One region of the Hafnia sp. CBA7124 genome, then DNA from elsewhere that is predicted to be linked to it. Evidence: predicted binding sites of a transcription regulator. Region 1 holds the regulator's gene; the other holds the start of a gene.
The links. The regulator ArgR, encoded in region 1, controls arginine synthesis, uptake and breakdown. The targets are predictions, from matches to a motif close to ANTGAATAAAAATACANT.
Positions count from the first base shown of each region.

Region 1 (4,216 bases):
AAAGGCTCTTTTTTTATGTAAAATCTTTATTAAACATAATAATAGAATAAATATAACGAGTTTCTTATTATTGAAATAATTGGAAATTAATTGAAATTTAAAGAGTGTTTTTAGATAGTAGCAATACACGCAAACCCTATTTCTCTCCCCTGTTTATGTGTCATTGCAAAGGAATGAATTATGGCAGAGAGTCAATGCCTAGAAGATTGGCATCATGCAGATATTATTGCTGCATTACATAAAAGAAATATTACGCTCAGTGGGTTATCAAGAGCCTCAGGGCTCTCAAGTACCACGCTATCGAATGCCTTGACTCGCCCTTGGCCAAAAGGTGAGTTAATTATTGCTCACGCCTTAGGGATACACCCTTCTGAAATATGGCCAAGTCGCTATTTTGATATCAGTACGCATCAACTGATTGATAGACAGCGGCTCATGCGCCAACGCAAACCAAAAAAAATAAAACCGCCAGCAATCAAAGCCGGCGGTTAAATTCAGATGGAACAGGTAAACGGGTGTATTGACCACCCGTATTCCATCAACAATTATTTGTTAACGAAGGTTTCGCCCAGTTCGATATCTTTATGCAGAACATCTAACATACCTTCCAGCGCTTTTTGTTCAAAGGCGCTCAAAGTACCAATAGATTTGCGTTCAACAATGCCTTCTTTACCCAGCAGCAATGGCTGTGCGAAGAAACGAGCATATTTGCCATCACCTTCAACGTAAGCACATTCCACAACGTTGCTTTCGCCCTGCATAGCGCGGACCAGAGACAAACCGAAACGTGCCGCAGCTTGGCCCATAGACAGCGTTGCTGACCCGCCACCGGCTTTAGCTTCAACAACCTCGGTCCCCGCGTTTTGAATACGTTTGGTCAGATCGGCAACTTCCTGCTCAGTGAAGCTCACACCAGGGATCTGAGACAGCAGTGGCAAAATAGTCACGCCAGAGTGGCCGCCAATAACAGGCACTTCAACTTCTGCCGGATTTTTGCCTTTCAGTTCACCAACAAAAGTATTTGAACGGATAACGTCCAGAGTGGAAATACCGAACAGTTTATCTTTGTTATAAACACCGGCTTTCTTCAGCACTTCTGCTGCGATAGCTACCGTGGTGTTCACTGGGTTAGTGATGATGCCTACACAAGCTTTAGGACACGTGCTAGCAACCTGCTCAATCAGATTACGTACGATACCGGCGTTCACATTAAACAGGTCGGAGCGATCCATACCCGGTTTACGAGCAACACCCGCAGAAATCAATACGATATCCGCGCCTTCCAAAGCAGGGCGCGCATCTTCACCGCTGAAACCTTTGATTTTAACGGCTGTTGGGATGTGGCTGAGATCGACGGCGACACCTGGGGTGACTGGCGCAATATCATAAAGGGAGAGTTCTGAACCTGAAGGAAGCTGAGTTTTGAGAAGAAGGGCTAAAGCCTGACCAATACCGCCGGCTGCGCCGAGAACTGCAACTTTCATTCTATACTCCTTGATTTATCTTTAATTTAAGAGTGCCGTGAATGCATTACCGCGCACCTTAGTCCATCATGTCTTAAAAAACAATCTGTTAACACAAAGATTGGGATATGACGCACTAATTCCATGTCCTACTGCAAGGTTTATAATAAAAAATAGCTTATGCATGAAAGATATAGGGCCACAGAGTAGGAATTCGTTGCGCACTTATCACAGCTCATTACCCAGCCATTACATTACACCCTTCTTTTACATCACAACAACATCATTTTAATAACAATCTATTTACGAATGCCGATGACATAACCAAAGTTCCCGCTAACATATTCATTTTATGGGCAAGGTGGTAAAATCATCCCCTTGCCGGTTTGAACTCTATAGTGACCGACTTAACGTTTTCCGCACTTAAATTGCATAAAAATTCATTATTACGCATAATAATGTTCTCTATTTCTATTCCTACGGTGAAGAATGCGAACTCCAACAAAACAAGAAGACTTGATCAAGGCATTCAAGGCGCTGCTCAAAGAAGAGAAATTCAGTTCTCAGGGTGAGATCGTGCAGGCTCTGCAAGATGAAGGCTTTGAGAATATCAACCAATCCAAAGTATCTCGTATGCTGACCAAATTTGGTGCCGTCCGTACACGAAATGCCAAAATGGAGATGGTGTACTGCCTGCCAGCAGAACTTGGCGTTCCGACTACGAGCAGCCCGTTGAAGAATCTGGTTCTCGACGTGGATTACAACGAATCCGTTGTCGTTATCCATACCAGCCCAGGCGCAGCGCAATTAATTGCACGCCTATTGGATTCATTAGGCAAATCAGAAGGGATTTTGGGAACTATCGCAGGTGACGACACAATTTTCACCACGCCTGCAAAAGGGTTCTCCGTTGAGCAGCTGCACGACGCTATTTTGTCGCTGTTTGATCAAGAACTGTAATCCTGTTCTCAGGCCTGATATCTGTCAGGCCTATGATTGTCCCCGTCCGCCCTCCTTAAAGTTGCCGTACTCTTTTCCGCTTAATTACACAACTCATACAGCATGATTCGCTACTTCAAATAGCATTAATGGTCAATCAGTCCTATATCCATATTCCTGCCGGTCACAAACGCTACGGACCGCACATTTTGCAACATGATGTTACTTTATTGATTTAATTAGACTTTAGTCTTAAAAGTGTGTTTTTTGCGCTGTTTTTATTCCATTTAGATCTATTCATCAAAACAATACCAAACAAATAAACCTAACAAACCATTAGCTCGCTATTAATTTTTCGAGTTACTAGGTGTACACTTGTTTTCGTGATTTGAATCACAGTTCAAAACTAAATAAAACAATATCTGAGGGATACATCATGAAAATTAAAACTACTGTTGCAACTCTAGCCGTTCTTTCTTCTCTTTCTTTCGGCGCATTCGCTGCTCAGTTGGTTGATAACGCACAGGCATCAAAAATGCAGCCTGTTGGCACCATCAGCGTAAGCGGCGTAAGCGCAGCTCCTTCTGATATCAGAGCGGCTCTGTCAGCTAAAGCTGATGCGCAAGGCGCAACAGCTTACCGCGTAGTTGAAGCCCGCAACGAAGGCTCATTCCACGCAACTGCTGAAATCTACAAATAAAATACGGATTCACCTGCTTTGCGGAGCACAAACTCCGTAAATGAATCGCTAAAGTTAAACCGCAGTGACCAAAAGAATATCGTCATTGAATCTAAGATCGAAGTACTGCGGCAGAATGAAAAATAGGAAAATAATCATGAAAATCAAAACTACCGTTGCTGCTTTAAGTCTTCTTTCTATGGTTTCTTTTGGTGCTTTTGCTGCGCAATCCATCAGCGCACAGCAGGCTTCCTCTATGCAATCCATTGGCACTATAACCATCAGTGGTATCGATGGTTCGCCTTCAGATATCAAAGCACAGCTGTCCGATAAAGCTGACGCCAAAGGCGCTACCGCATTCCATATCGTTGAAGCTCATTTGGATGGCAACTACCACGCCACCGCTGAGATTTACCGTTAATTATTAAGATGTTTCATCATAAGGCTGGCGCTTCCTGTGTCTAACCCGATTCAGCCAGCTAACACTCTCGTCTAACCCGACGAACCCCATTGCCTCCGCTTGCGGAGGCTTTTTTTTATCAAAATATCAGGCACAAAAAAGCCGTGGACTAAGCCACGGCTGATTCATTAGAGCGGCAACTTACTGTTGCTCAGCAATCTCTTGCTTGTGCTCAAGTGCTTTCAACAATTTGCTATGGATCCCTTCAAAGCCACCGTTGCTCATCACCAAAATATAATCGCCAGGCTGCGCTGTTTTAGCGATCATATCTACCAGAACATCAACGTCGGCGCTCCAGTGAGCCGGCTGAACACAAGCCTCTGCCACTTCAGTGACCAGCCACGGAATGTGATGTGGCTGGAATAAGAAGACCTCATCCGCACGGCCAAGCGCCGGGGCTAGGTCATTCTTAGATACGCCCATTTTCATAGTATTAGAGCGCGGTTCCAACACAGCAAGAATGCGTGCGGTTCCACCGACTTTGCTGCGTAAAGCCGCCAGCGTTGCCAAAATAGCCGTAGGATGGTGTGCAAAATCATCGTAAACCTTCACGCCAAAGGCTTCGCCACGAAGCTCTAAACGACGACGGGCATTGATAAAGCTTCCCAAGGCACGGCAAGCATCGACAGGCAACACGCCAACATGACGGGCAGCGGCAATCGCCATCAAGCCGTT
Region 1 is NZ_AP017469.1:549,197-553,412, reverse strand. Features, by position in the region: gene CPY98_RS02580 (helix-turn-helix transcriptional regulator) at 181-492, shown strand; gene mdh (malate dehydrogenase) at 546-1,484, opposite strand; gene argR (transcriptional regulator ArgR) at 1,953-2,423, shown strand; gene yhcN (peroxide/acid stress response protein YhcN) at 2,839-3,102, shown strand; gene yhcN (peroxide/acid stress response protein YhcN) at 3,239-3,502, shown strand; gene mpl (UDP-N-acetylmuramate:L-alanyl-gamma-D-glutamyl-meso-diaminopimelate ligase) at 3,683-4,216, opposite strand, start outside.

Region 2 (4,216 bases), 1.6 Mb from region 1:
GTCTCAGCTATTCCCCACCAGTTCCGAGGATGCCGAGGTCAACTGGCAGCAGGTCGCTGCCGCCGTTGCTGCAACGCGCCAAGTTTCCGTTATTTCTGGTGGCCCCGGTACGGGGAAAACGACCACGGTTGCGCGTTTGCTGACGGCGCTGGTACGTTTGCATCCCCAACGTAAACTGCGTATTCAATTAGCAGCCCCAACGGGCAAAGCGGCTGCACGCTTGACCGAATCATTGGGTAAAGCCGTTGAAGCCTTGGGATTAACCCCCGCCGAGCGCGAAGTCATTCCCCAAGAGGCGTATACGTTGCACCGCCTGCTAGGTGCGCAGCCGAACAGTATTCGTTTGCGTTACCACCGCGAAAATCCGTTGCATGTCGATGTGCTGGTGGTGGATGAAGCCTCGATGGTGGATTTGCCGATGATGTCTAAACTTATCGCCGCGCTGCCTCAGCGTGCACGACTGATTCTATTAGGCGATCGCGATCAGTTGGCATCGGTGGAAGCGGGGGCGGTCTTAGGTGACCTGTGCCGTTTTAGTGAGTTTGGCTATCGCCCTGAGCGCGCTAAACAGCTGTCTGTGCTGTGTCAGACGGCGATCCCCGCGGGAGCCGAACAGCCAGATGTTGCGGTACGCGACAGCATTTGTTTACTCAGGAAGAGCTATCGCTTTGACGCTAACTCTGGCATCGGGCAGCTAGCCTCTGCGGTTAATCGCGGAGATGTTGCCGCAGCTCGGCGCTGTTTTGACGGGAAGTTCTCGGATATCTCATGGTCACCGATGACGCAGGATGAAGACTATTCCACGCTTATCCAAACCTGCGTTGAGGGCTATCGTTCAACGTTGCAACGGGTACGGGAACAGGCTGATGCGGCTGAAGTTCTTGAGAGTTTCTCACGTTTTCGTTTGCTGTGTGCACTACGTGAGGGGCCGTTTGGACAGTCTGGACTGAACGATCGTATTGAGCTGGCCTTAGCTAAAGCAAGGCTTATTCATAAGCCGACGCAGGCTCATCAGCGGTGGTACAGCGGTCGTCCGGTGATGGTTACGCGTAATGATAGCTCGTTGGGATTGTTTAACGGTGATATCGGCATTGCGTTGGCTGATGCTGAGAATAACATTCGTGTGTATTTCCAACTGCCTGATGGCTCAATTAAATCTGTCCAGCCGAGCCGTTTACCGCAGACCGAAACGGCCTACGCGATGACGGTGCATAAATCGCAGGGCTCTGAGTTCGAACATACTCTGCTGGTGCTGCCCGCCGATTTTTCACCTATCGTGACGCGTGAGCTGTTGTATACGGCCATCACCCGTGCAAAAAATCAGTTAACGCTGTTTAGCCGCGAGCAAATCTTAAAGACGGCGATCCGCACGCCAACTCTGCGTAGAAGCGGATTGATGGAACGGATGATGTTGCCCGTCTAGCTGGCTGTCCGCATCCTGCGGACAGCGCGAGGTAGTTTCAAGATAAGTCGGCGAGCAAAATCTTGGAACGGCGCTGGTAGTTGTACAGCTCCTGTTTTTGCATCGGGAGCACGTCAACTTCTGCGGGAGTAAAACCGCGCTCTTGGAACCAGTGGATGCTGCGTGTGGTGAGCACAAACAGTTTTTCCAATCCCATTTGTCTGGCTTGTGCCGCCACGCGTTTAAGCAGGGCTTCGCCGCGAGAAGAGCTGCGATAGTCGGGATGTACCGCCACGCAGGCCATCTCGCCAATACGTTCCTCAGGGAACGGATAGAGCGCCGCGCAGGCGATGGTCAGATTATCTCGTTCAATAATGGTGAATTGATCAATTTCCCGTTCGAGCTGCTCACGCGAACGGCGAACCAAAATACCTTGCTGCTCTAGCGGGCGGATAAGTTCCAAAATACCGCCGATATCATTAATGTTGGCGCGACGTATTTGCTCCGCGCTTTCCATCACGATCTGGGTGCCGATGCCGTCGCGGGAGAACAACTCTTGCACCAAAGCGCCATCGTCCTGATAGCTAATCAGATGGCTGCGACCTACACCGCTGCGGCAGGCTTTTACAGCTCCACGTAAAAAGCGCACGGTGCCAGAATTGTAATCCCCTGAGGCTTCCAGCGTTTCAATGCGGGTCTGCGCTTCGTTGGGTAACAGCTCGGAAACGATCGAACCATCGTCGTTTGTAACGCCCTGCGAAGAGCAAAAACCAATCAGCTTTTCGGCTTTCAGCTTAATTGCTAGTTGGGTTGCGACCTCTTCGGACGTGAGGTTAAAGCTTTCACCGGTAACGGAAACGGCAACGGGACCCATCAACACAATAGCGCCGCTGTCGAGCTGACGGTGAATAGCCTCTTCATCGATACGACGAATGCGCCCGCTGTGGCAGTAATCCACCCCATCATCGACGCCGAGCGGCTGCGCGATAATAAAGTTTCCGCTCACCACGTTGATGTGAGCACCCTGTAGCGGCGTGTTATTCAAACTCATGGACAGGCGAGCTGTAATATCTAGTTGCAACTGACCCGCTGCCTGTTTCACCAGCTCTAGCGTTCGGGAATCCGTAACGCGCGTGTGCTTGTGGTAGACCGGTTCATAGTGGTGTTCATTCAGATTGCTGTCGATTTGTGGGCGCGCACCATAAACGACAACCAGTCGGATGCCAAGGCTGTGCAGTAACCCAATATCATTGACGATATTGGCAAAGTTTTCATGCTCAATGGCCTCTCCGCCAAGCATCACAACGAATGTCTTGCCACGGTGAGTATTGATGTAGGGTACCGAGTGACGAAAACCCTGAACCAGTTCGGTGCTGCGCTCCTTCATGAAACCCTCTGAATTTTTATTCGCTAAAACTGTATTTTTATTCTTTATTGCGAATAAAGGCAAGTGTGAATTTTATGTAAATTCAAGTCATCTCTGCTGCGGATAGGGATATCTGCAAAACTCCTTTAAGCATTTTCTAATGACAGCCCCGCCGCGATTCGATAAAGTTTTGCCCTAAAATTTGTGCTGGAGCGCTATTCTCCGCTGTGTTTGGCTTTTTATTTTGGGATTGCATGACAAATTCGAACCATAATCTGACCCGTCGTCGTTTGTTGCAGGGTGCCGCTGCTACTTGGTTTTTAAGTGTAAGCCGAGTGGGTTTTGCTGCGTCTTCACAGGTGATTGCCGTAAGGGTATGGCCGGCGTCGACCTATACTCGCGTGACGCTGGAATCGAAGGTGCCCCTGAAATATAAGCAGTTTGCGCTCACCAACCCGAATCGCATCGTCGTTGATATTGAGGGCGTTCACCTTAACAGCGTGCTCAAAGGGATCAGCAGTCAGGTTCAGTCGGGCGATCCGTATTTAAAAACCGCGCGCGTTGGACAATTTGATAAAAATACCGTGCGGCTGGTGTTAGAACTTAAGCAGGAAATCAGCCCGAAGCTGTTTACGCTCGCGCCGTTTGCCGAATTTAAAAACCGCTTGGTGGTCGATCTGTATCCGGCACAAGGCACTAGCGCGGCGGAAAACGATCCGCTGCTGGCTTTGCTGGAAGATTACAATAAAGGTGATTTAGGTAAGAGTTTGCCGCCGGAAGGGCCACAAAAAGGCAAAGCCGGGCGCGATAGACCGATTGTTATCATGCTCGATCCCGGGCACGGCGGTGAAGATCCCGGCGCAATCGGCAAAAATAAAACGCGTGAAAAAGACATTGTGTTGCAAATTGCCCGCCGCCTCAGCGCATTGATTAAAAAACAGCCCAATATGCGGGTGTACATGACGCGTAATGAAGATGTCTTTATCCCGCTGAAAGTTAGGGTCGCGAAAGCGCGTAAACAGCGTGCTGACCTGTTCATTTCGATTCATGCCGATGCCTTTACTAGCCGCTCGGTGCGAGGCTCTTCGGTATTTGCTCTCTCTACCAAAGGCGCAACCAGCGCGGCGGCACGATTTTTAGCCCAAACCCAGAATGAATCCGATGAAATCGGTGGGGTTAGCCGCAGTGGGGATCAATACCTCGATCACACCATTTTTGACTTAATGCAGACCGCGACGGTGAACGATAGCCTGAAGTTCGGCAAAGAAGTGCTGAAAAACATGGGCCGCGTGAACAAATTGCATAAAAACAGCGTGGAGCAGGCCGGATTTGCGGTGCTGAAAGCGCCTGATATCCCATCTATTTTGGTTGAAACCGCATTTATCAGTAACGTTGAAGAAGAACGTAAACTGCGTACCAGCGCTTTCCAGCAGCAGGTTGCTCAATCT
Region 2 is NZ_AP017469.1:3,530,078-3,534,293, reverse strand. Features, by position in the region: gene recD (exodeoxyribonuclease V subunit alpha) at 1-1,423, shown strand, start outside; gene argA (amino-acid N-acetyltransferase) at 1,461-2,789, opposite strand; gene amiC (N-acetylmuramoyl-L-alanine amidase AmiC) at 3,023-4,216, shown strand, end outside.
Region 2: a site for ArgR is predicted at 2,818-2,835, ahead of argA (amino-acid N-acetyltransferase). Genes of this name have one in related genera too.